Regions from separate parts of the Geodermatophilus sp. SYSU D00965 genome, predicted to be linked through region 1. Evidence: riboswitches for the same ligand, from Rfam matches in the RefSeq annotation. Region 1 holds a riboswitch; each other region holds the start of a gene.

Region 1 (3,243 bases):
GCACCGCACGCCCGGCCACCACTGCCGGCCGGTCGAGCACGAACCGTGCCAGGGCCTGCCCGCCCGGCCAGGCCGCGGCCCAGAACGGCGGGGCCTCACCGGCGCCGCCGTCGGCCTCCATCGCCTCCCACAGGGCGACCACGTCGTCGGCCACGTGCAGCCGGACCTCCGGGACGCAGGTCGGCCGGCGGACCTGGGTGTGGGCGCGGACGAACCGGGACGGGACGAGTCTCACGCCTGGGAGTCCACCACCCGCGTCGCGTCCGGCGGGCGCGGCTCCCGGCGGGGCAGGTGGTCGCGGCACCACCGCTCGCAGTCGGCCAGCAGGTTGCCGGTCGAGATGGGCCGGTCCCACGCGGCCGGCAGCTCACGAGGCGCCCGCCCGGGTGGCCGGGCGGCGTCCCCGGGCCCGGGAGCCTGCTCGACGGAACGCCGGCCCACGCTGCGTCTCCCTGGTGTCGGCGTCGGTGGACCCACCGACGGTGTCTCGCTCGCGACCGCCCCGTCGCCGACGGGAGCCGGACACCAGGGTGCCCCAGCCCCCGGACGCCGAGAGCCGCACCCCTCCCTGGGAGGCGTGCGGCTCTCGGTGCGCGTCGCGCGGGACGGCGCTGCTGGTGTTGCCCGTCCCGGACCCGGGACGGGGTGCGTGCTCAGTACCAGCCGGTGGACTGCGAGTGCGCCCAGGCGCCGCACGGCGAGCCGTAGCGGCTGTCGATGTAGATCAGGCCGGCGTCGATCTGGCGGTAGCCGTCGGAGGTCTTGGCGATCCCGGTGCCGGCCCAGGTCGAGTCGAGGAACTGCGGGATGCCGTAGGCGGTGCTGGAGGGGTTCTGCGCGTTGGGGTTCCAGCCGCTCTCCTTGCCCCACAGCTTCTCGAGGCAGGAGAACTGGTCGGCGCTGCCGACCTTGCTCATCGCGTAGTCCTTGAACGACCCGCCGCTCGCCGGGGCGGCCGCGGCCCGGGCGGGCGCGGCGGCCCGCGCGGCCTGTTCGGCGGCCTGGCGCTCGGCGGCCTCGCGGGCGGCCTGCTCGGCGGCGGCCTTCTCCGCGGCGGCCTTCTCGGCAGCGGCCTTCTCCGCCGCGGCCTTCTCGGCGGCCTGGCGGTCGAGCTCGGCCTGGTCCGCCGCGGCCTGCGCCTGGGCGGCGCTGGCCTGGGCGGCCTCGCGCTCGCTGCGCGAGGCGGTGAGCTCCTCGAGCGGGGCGAGGTCGTCCGACGTCGCGGCGGCGGAGGAGCCGGTGAGGCCCAGCTGCTCGGCGACGCTCGTGGACGCGCTCACCGTCGCGGCGTCGGCCTCGGCGGCCGGCTGACCGGTGGTCAGCACGCTGACCGCGACGGCACCGGCAGCGGCGGTGGCCAGCAGGATCGCCGGACGGCGGCCCCGGGTGGGCAGCCGCAGCCGGCGGCGGGCGGTGGTCTCGGTGGCGAGCTCGGCGGGGAGCTCAGCGGTGGCGGGCTCGGAAGCGGCGAGCTCCAGGGTGGCGGGCTCGGTGCGGACGGCGTCGGCCGGGCGGAGGTCGTGCGGCGTGCGGCGGGACATCGGGTGTGGTGCTCCGGGGGCGTGAGGGCGCGCGCGGGACCGGTCCTCGTCTCGGCGAGGACAGCCCGGTGCTGTGGTCGGTGTGGGGTGCCGGGCGCGGTCAGCGAGGGACGCGCGGGCGCCGGCGGTCGCGGGCTGGCGGGGTCAGCGGGCCGAGGAGGAAGCGCGAGGGGCGCGCGGCCGGGTGACCCTGCGGGCCGCGAGGGCCCGTGGGTGAGGCAAGCGGGTGCTCTCCGTTCCTTCCGTGGCCGCCTACCGAGTTAGCTGACGGGTTCGGGCGGGAAGGTGCCCTACCTGCCCTCCGAGCGAGGCTCGGCGGGCAGGATTCACCCCAGTACTGCGGTGGGTCCCCGGCTCGCGCCCGCAGCGGTGCGGACACGACTCGGCGGCGTCCAGCCAGGCTCCCGGGATGGGAGGCTCGACCAACCGGACGTCAGCCACCGTAGGGGCCGTTACCGTCCCGTGACAATCCCGGCGGTCACATCCGTTGCGTGAGGTACCTCGCGCGCGGGAGTCGCCCGCAGCGGAATAGCCAGGCCGTGGCACTGTTGCACGCAGCAGTAGTTGCGCTCTCAATCACCTGGAGCACGAGATGCAGTTCGGGATCTTCTCGGTCAGCGACATCACGACCGACCCCACGACCGGGCGCACGCCCACCGAGGGTGAGCGGATCAAGGCGGTCCTCCGGATCGCGCAGAAGGCCGAGGAGGTCGGGCTCGACGTGTTCGCCCTCGGCGAGCACCACAACCCGCCGTTCTTCTCGTCCTCCCCCACCACGACGCTGGCGCACATCGCCGCGCGGACGAGCACCCTGCAGCTGTCGACGGCGACCACGCTGATCACCACCAACGACCCGGTGAAGATCGCCGAGGACTACGCGATGCTGCAGCACCTCGCCGACGGTCGCGTCGACCTGATGATGGGCCGCGGCAACACCGGCCCGGTCTACCCGTGGTTCGGGCAGGACATCCGCAACGGCATCCCGCTGGCGGTGGAGAACTACGCGCTGCTGCGCCGGCTGTGGGACGAGGACGTCGTCGACTGGTCCGGCCAGTTCCGCACCCCGCTGCAGGGCTTCACCTCCACCCCGCGGCCGCTGGACGGCGTCCCGCCGTTCGTCTGGCACGGCTCGATCCGCTCCCCGCAGATCGCCGAGCAGGCCGCCTACTACGGCGACGGCTTCTTCCACAACCACATCTTCTGGCCCAAGGAGCACACCCAGCGGATGGTCGAGTTCTACCGCCGCCGCTTCGAGCACCACGGCCACGGCGCCGCCGACCAGGCGATCGTGGGCCTGGGCGGGCAGGTGTTCATGCGGAAGAACAGCCAGGACGCCGTCAACGAGTTCCGGCCGTACTTCGACAACGCGCCCGTCTACGGCCACGGCCCGTCGCTGGAGGACTTCTCCCGGGAGACGCCGCTGACCGTGGGCAGCCCGCAGCAGGTCATCGAGCGCACCCTCGGCTTCCGTGACTACGTCGGCGACTACCAGCGGCAGCTGTTCCTCGTCGACCACGCCGGCCTGCCGCTGAAGACCGTGCTCGAGCAGCTGGACATCCTCGGCGAGGAGGTCGTGCCGGTGCTCCGCCGCGAGTTCGCCGCGCTCAAGCCGGCGCACGTGCCGGACGCCCCCACGCACGCCTCGCTGGTCGCCGCCCGGGGCGGGCAGGACAGCACCGTGTACGCCGCCGGGGACGACGTC
Region 2 (3,243 bases), on a different contig from region 1:
CTGTTGGCGATCAGCGGGCCGCCGAAGCGCCGGCGCAGCTCCTGCACCAGGTCGCCGGCCGGCTCGCGGTGCAGCACCGACAGGTAGGCGAGGCCCAGCGGGGCGAGCTGGTCGAGCAGCGCGCCGTAGGTGGCGAGGACGTCGTCCCGGTCGGGCTCCAGGGCGTCCTGGATGCCGTGCTCGGGCGAGATGCGCAGGCCGACGCGGCCGGCGCCGATCGCCGCGGCCACCGCCGTCACCACCTGGACGACGAAGCGCGCCCGGTTCTCCGGGGAGCCGCCGTACTCGTCGGTCCGCAGGTTGGACGTCGGGGAGAGGAACTCGTGCAGCAGGTAGCCGTTGGCGCCGTGGATCTCCACGCCGTCCAGACCGGCCTCGATCGCGCGGCGGGCGGCGGTGACGAAGTCCTGCACGGTCGCCCGGGCCTCGGCGACGGTCAGCGCGTGCGGCACCGGGTACGGCTGCTTGCCCTTCTCCGTGTGCCCCTCGCCGTTGATGGCGACGGCGCTGGGCGCGACCACGCGGCGGCCGCCGTTGACGTCGGGGTGGGTGACCCGGCCGCCGTGCATCACCTGCATCACGATCGTGCCGCCACGGGCGTGCACCGCCTCGGCGACGCGGCGCCAGCCCTCGACCTGCTCGTCGGTGACGATGCCGGGCTGGCCGACGAACGCCTGCGACTCGTGGTTCGGGTAGGTGCCCTCGGTGATGATCAGGCCGACCCCGGCGCGCTGCCGGTAGTGCTCGACGACGAGGTCGCCGGGGACGCCGGAGGCGCCGGAGCGCATGCGGGTGAGCGGGGCCATCACGACGCGGTTGGCGAGCTCGAGGCCGCCCAGGGTCACGGGGGAGAACAGGTCCACGAGGAGTTCGACGCCCGGACCGGAGCCGCCATTCCGGGCCGCGACCGTCACGGCGCTCACAGTGACGCGCGTCCCGCCGCAACGGACACGTCGCAACAGCGGATCGGCGGCCGTCGAGTGGCGCGATGTACGTCGCGTTCGTACGGTGACCGTGTCCGGCCCTCGACGCCTCCCGAGCCCGGGGAGCCCGCGCCGGACGCCGCCGAGTCGCACCCACCGTGGTGGGCGCGAGCCGGGGACCCACCCGCACCACCCGGGGTGAGTCCCGCTCCCGGGAGCACCGGGAGCGGGTAGGGCACTCCCAGCCCGAACCCGTCAGCTGACCCGGTAGGCGGCCCGGGGAGAAACGGAGAACCACCGCGCGCCTGGGGCCGGAGCCCCCGCGCGCCCACAGGTCCGGGACCGTCGCGCTCCCGCCTGTCCACCCACCAGGACCAGCCGCACGGCACGCACCGTCGGCCGACGGCTCCTCGCCGGGCGTCCGTGTCCGGCCGGTGCCGCGCGCCCAGCTGACGACACGCCGACGGCCGCGGCCGGTCCCGCAGCACCGTCCCGGCGCCGTCGGTGCCGGGCGACCGCACAGCACGAGGAACACACATGCACAACCAGCACAACCAGCGCCCTCGCTCCCTGCACCGGCTCGCCGCCGCAGCCGGTCTGAGCCTGGCCCTCGCCCTCGCCCCCACCGGGGGTTCGGTCGCCCGGGCGGAGGGGGACCACTCCCTGGCCTCGATCGGGGCCTCGCAGAAGCAGGCCTACAAGAACCACGCCCTGGGCCAGGTCGGGGGCAACCGCACCCAGTTCGGCTGCCTCGACCAACTGTGGGAGCGGGAGAGCGGGTGGAACCCCCACGCGCAGAACCCGACGAGCAGCGCCTACGGCATCCCGCAGTTCCTCGACTCCACCTGGGCCATGACCGGCATCCGCAAGACCTCGGACCCGTACCGGCAGATCAAGGCGGGGCTGATCTACATCGGGAAGCGGTACGGCAGCCCCTGCGGGGCGTGGCGGCACTCCCAGAACACCGGCTGGTACTGACCCGCGACGACGATCGCCTGTCCGGACGGACCGCGCCCGCCCGGACAGGTGGTCCGGCGGGGAGTCGTGCTCTGCCCACCCTCGTGGGCAGAGCACGACTCCCCGGGCACCAGGTCCCGGACCCGTCAGGCGGGACTCGCGGGCGGTCGGGCCACGGCTCTCAGGGGTGTCAGGCCCCGGCGCCCGCCATCGCCTCGGCGGTCAGCTCGACCGAGCGCAGCCGGCCCTCCGTGCCGGGGAACTGGTGCGCCACGATCAGCTCGTCGGCGTCGGCGTGCTTCGCGAAGCCCTGGAGGTACTCGCGCACCTCGTCCGGGGTCCCGATGGCGGTGTGGGTGAGCATCGTGTCGACGTGCAGGCCCGCGCCGCCGTCGAGCAGCAGCTGCGCCTCGTCGTCCGACAGCGACCGCCCGCGGCCGAACAGCCCGACGGCCAGCGTCCGACGGACGGCGGCGTAGGCCTCCTCGGCCGCCGAGCGGGTGTCGGCCGCGACCACGTTCACGCCGGCGACCACGTACGGCTCGGCGAGCTGCTCGGACGGCTTGAACTCGCGCCGGTAGGCCTCGACCGCGGGCTGGAGCATCGCCGGGGCGAAGTGCGACGCGAACGCGTAGGGCAGGCCGAGCGCGGCGGCCAGCGTCGCCCCGAACATCGACGAGCCCAGGACGTAGAGCGGCACGCGCGAGCCCTTGCCCGGGATCGCGTCGACCCCGGGCACCCGCGACTCCCCGGCCAGGTAGGCCTGCAGCTCGAGGACGTCCTGCGGGAAGCGGTCGGCCGAGCGGGGGTCCCGGCGCAGGGCGTACATCGTGTTCTGGTCCGAGCCCGGGGCCCGGCCCAGGCCCAGGTCGATCCGGCCCGGGTACATGGCGTCGAGGGTGCCGAACTGCTCGGCGATGGTCAGCGGCGCGTGGTTGGGCAGCATGACGCCGCCGGCGCCGAGCCGGATGGACGACGTGTGCGCGCCGACGTGCGCGATCAGCACGCTCGTGGCCGACGACGCGATGTGCGGCATGTTGTGGTGCTCGGCGTACCAGACCCGGCGGTAGCCGGTCTCCTCGGCCCGCTGCGCGAGCGCGACGCTCGCGGCGATGCTGTCGGCTGCGGTCGACCCCTTGGCGATCGGCGCCAGGTCGAGGATGGACAGCGGGATGCTCATGACGGTGCCTCTTCCGTGGTGTTGTCACGAGCAACGGGTCGGGGGCCGCCGTCCTTCCCGGGTGTGTCACTCCTCGTACTCGGGCCCCACCGAACCGGTCTCCACCTCACCGACCCGCTGGTAGGTGGCGATCAGCACGCCCGAGCCGGTCACCTTCGACGCGGTCAGCCGCCAGGTGCGCGG
Region 3 (3,243 bases), on a different contig from region 1:
CAGGAACGGGTCAGCCGAGGCCTCGATGGGACGAGGGTGTCGAGGATCGACCGAGACGCCTCGAGCGCCAGCCGAGATAGCACAGAACAAGGGTGGGGCGGGTGGGGCTCGAACCCACGACCCAGGGATTATGAGTCCCATGCTCTGACCGGCTGAGCTACCGCCCCGGAGCCTCCAGCCTGCCAGACGCCGTCCCGGGCGTGCCCCCGTGGCCGCCCTCCCCGCGGTAGCTGAGGACGGCGGCGCCGGCGGCCCCGAGGACGAGCGCGGCCAGCACCCAGAACGCGGCGGGGTAGCCGCCCAGGACCTCGGCCAGGGCCGTCCCCGCCCACGGCGCCACGGCGGTGGCGAGGGTGATCGGCGCGGCCAGGTACCCCCCGACCGTGCCGTAGCGGGCCGCGCCCCAGCGCTCGGCGACGACGGTGGCCTGCAGCAGCGTTCCCGCGCCGCGCGCGGCACCGGCGAGCACGGAGGCCGTGACCAGCAGGGCCGCGGGTCCGGGCAGCCCGGCGAGCAGGGCGATCGTCCCGGCCGAGGCCAGCACGATGACCACGGCGCGGCCGGCCGGGGAGGTCCGGCGCGCCAGCGGCGCGTACCCGAGCCGGCCGAGGAGCTGTCCGGCGCCCAGCAGGCCGAGGGTGGTGGCCGCCAGGGTGCTGGAGAACCCGCGGCCGGTCAGGAGGGGGATGAGGGTGAGGCTGGCCGCGTAGAGGCCGAACGCGGTGAGCGTCAGCGCCGCGGCCAGCAGCAGGAACCCCGCCGTCCGGACCTCGGGCGGGACCCCGCGGTGGCCCTCCGGGGTGCCCGACCGCGGTCGGGCCCACGCCGCGGGCAGGACGACGGCGTGCAGCGGGACGGTGACGACGGCCAGCACCGCGGCCAGGACCAGGTAGGTCTGCCGCCAGGAGAGGCCGGCGAGCAGCGCGTCGGTCAGCGGCGCGAACACCGTGCTGGACAGCCCGGCCGCCAGGGTCAGGGCGGTGAGCGCCCGCACCCGGTCCTCCCCGTACCAGCGGGCCAGCGCGGTGAACGCGGCCTGGTAGAACACTGCGGCCATCGCGACGCCGGCGACCAGCCACGCCGCCAGGAACCAGCCGTAGCTCGGCGCCAGGGCGATGCCGACCGTCGCGGGCACCGCGAGCAGCGAGCCGGCCGTCATCACCCGGCGGGGCCCGTGCCGGTCGAGCCAGTGGCCCACCGGGATCCCGGCCAGCGCGGAGACCACGAGTCCCCCCGAGAACGCCGCCGACGCCGTCGGCGCCGACCAGCCGGTGTCGGCGGTGATGTCGTGCAGGGCGACCGGGAAGGCGTAGTAGAGGACGCCCCAGCTGGTGATCTCGGTCGCGCACAGCACCACCAGGCCGCGCCGCCGGGCCCGGCGTGTCGGCGGCGTGTCGGAGGATCGTGTGCGGGATCTCACGCCGACGGTCCGCCGCGTCCTCGGGCGCGGGCACGGCGCGCGCTCGCGGTCGGGGGCACGCACCACGTCTACCGGAGTCGGTGCAGGTGGGCGACGGGGTGCCCGCTCCGGCCGGCCGGTAGCGTCCGGGCTCAGCGGAGCGGGGTCGTCCGGGCACGGGCCGTAGCCGGGGGTCACCCTCCCGGGCAAGGAGGCGCGCCGGGGGTGTTACCCGATCGTGACCCCCTGTCGCATCCGTAGTAGCTTTCCCGACGGCCTCGCCGGGCTCAGCTCCTCGGGAACCGAGGGCCTCGGCCAGGCCCCGCCGAACCGCCGCAGGCCCCTCGGGGTCGAGGCGGACCGGGGACCCACCGATCCACTGGGGTGAGTCCTGCCTGCGCTGCGCGCGGGCGGGTAGGGCGCCGTCCGGCCCGAACCCGTCAGCTAACCCGGTAGGCGGCCGCGAGGATGGGAGAACCGTCGCCTTGGCGACCCTGCACCACCGCACCAGCCTGCTCGACCGTGCAACCGCCCCCCGCCGAGGCCGCCGGGCCCTGCTCGTCGCCGCCGCTGCAGCGGGTCTGCTGGCCGGCACTCCGGCCGCGCTCGCCGCGCCCGCCACCCCCGCCTCCTCCGAGCAGGAGGAGCTGACCGCACAGGTGGCCCGCATCGGGGAGCAGGTGCGCGCCGCCGAGGAGCAGCTGCAGCGGATGACCGTGGAGGCCGAGGCCGCGGCGGACGCCGCGCTGGTCGCGCGCGCCCAGCTCACCCAGGCGCAGGCCGAGGCCGAGCGGACCGCCGCCGAGCTCGCCGACGCCCAGGCCGACGTCGTCGGCGCCGAGCAGGCCATCGGTGACCTGGGCCGCCGGGCCTACATGGGCGGCGACACCCGGTACGGCGACATGGAGCTCCTGCTCGACGCGCAGAACCCGACCGAGCTGCTGCAGCAGGCCGCCACGATGGAGGTCATCGGCGACCACCGCGCCGCCCAGCTCCAGGAGTTCCTCGCCGTCCAGCAGCGGGTCGCGGAGGCCGACCGCGCCGCGGGCGAGGCCGTCACCCGGCTCGACGGGGCCGCCCGGGCCGCCGACGAGGCGCAGGCCGCCGCCGACGCCCACCTGGCCGCGGCCCAGGCGGAGTTCGACGCCCGCACCGCGGAGAAGGCCTCCCTGGAGGAGCAGCTGCGGCAGGCGGGGGAGCGGCTGCTCGCCGCCCAGGGTGCCGCGGACCCCGGCGCGGCCTGGGACCAGCGCCAGACGCAGGCGCAGGCGGTGTCCGCCGCGCAGAGCGCCACCGCCATGCCCACCGCCGGCCGGGTCACCTCCTGCTACGGCGCGCGCTGGGGCACCCAGCACCAGGGCATCGACATCGCCGCGCCCATCGGCACCCCGATCCACGTGCCGGAGGACGGCGTCGTGCTCCAGGCCGGCCCGGCCAGCGGGTTCGGGCAGGCGGTGTACGTGCAGCACGGGGACGGCCAGATCACCCTCTACGGCCACGTGAACCGCTTCTTCGTCAGCGCCGGCCAGGTGGTGACCGCAGGCCAGCAGATCGCCGAGGTCGGCAACAAGGGCCAGTCCACCGGCCCGCACCTGCACTTCGAGGTGCACCAGGGCGGGCTCTACGCCAGCCGGGTCAACCCGGTGCCGTGGCTGCACGAGCACGGCATCGCCACCGGCGGCTGCTGACCGGCGGCTGCTGACCGCCGGGCCCCGGTCCGGCTAGCGGCGGCCCCGCAACCGGCCGAGGAGCCCGCCCACGCCGCCGAGGGTCTGCGCGGCCAGCTGCAGGATCGGCCCGCCGGGGATGCCCGGAGCGGACTGCACGATGGGCGCCAGCGCCAG

Evidence for each region. A riboswitch is a leader RNA that binds a small molecule or an ion and turns the genes downstream of it on or off. The one in region 1 is predicted to bind cyclic di-AMP.
Region 2: it holds a riboswitch for cyclic di-AMP, as region 1 does, so the genes downstream of both, ACI789_RS19890 (aggregation-promoting factor C-terminal-like domain-containing protein) here and ACI789_RS21030 (aggregation-promoting factor C-terminal-like domain-containing protein) in region 1, are expected to answer to the same signal.
Region 3: it holds a riboswitch for cyclic di-AMP, as region 1 does, so the genes downstream of both, ACI789_RS15390 (peptidoglycan DD-metalloendopeptidase family protein) here and ACI789_RS21030 (aggregation-promoting factor C-terminal-like domain-containing protein) in region 1, are expected to answer to the same signal.

The regions. Positions count from the first base shown of each region.
Region 1 covers NZ_JBJGYQ010000026.1:29,459-32,701, forward strand. The annotation lists gene ACI789_RS21020 (class I SAM-dependent methyltransferase) at 1-235, opposite strand, end outside; gene ACI789_RS21025 (hypothetical protein) at 232-441, opposite strand; gene ACI789_RS21030 (aggregation-promoting factor C-terminal-like domain-containing protein) at 654-1,541, opposite strand; cyclic di-AMP (ydaO/yuaA leader) riboswitch at 1,776-1,939, opposite strand; gene ACI789_RS21035 (LLM class flavin-dependent oxidoreductase) at 2,134-3,243, shown strand, end outside.
Region 2 covers NZ_JBJGYQ010000023.1:67,307-70,549, reverse strand. The annotation lists gene ACI789_RS19895 (alkene reductase) at 1-914, opposite strand, end outside; cyclic di-AMP (ydaO/yuaA leader) riboswitch at 1,054-1,212, shown strand; gene ACI789_RS19890 (aggregation-promoting factor C-terminal-like domain-containing protein) at 1,461-1,901, shown strand; gene ACI789_RS19885 (LLM class flavin-dependent oxidoreductase) at 2,071-3,060, opposite strand; gene ACI789_RS19880 (dihydrofolate reductase family protein) at 3,127-3,243, opposite strand, start outside.
Region 3 covers NZ_JBJGYQ010000015.1:60,390-63,632, forward strand. The annotation lists tRNA gene ACI789_RS15380 (tRNA-Ile) at 94-167, opposite strand; gene ACI789_RS15385 (MFS transporter) at 158-1,420, opposite strand; cyclic di-AMP (ydaO/yuaA leader) riboswitch at 1,759-1,853, shown strand; gene ACI789_RS15390 (peptidoglycan DD-metalloendopeptidase family protein) at 1,885-3,087, shown strand; gene ACI789_RS15395 (maleylpyruvate isomerase N-terminal domain-containing protein) at 3,121-3,243, opposite strand, start outside.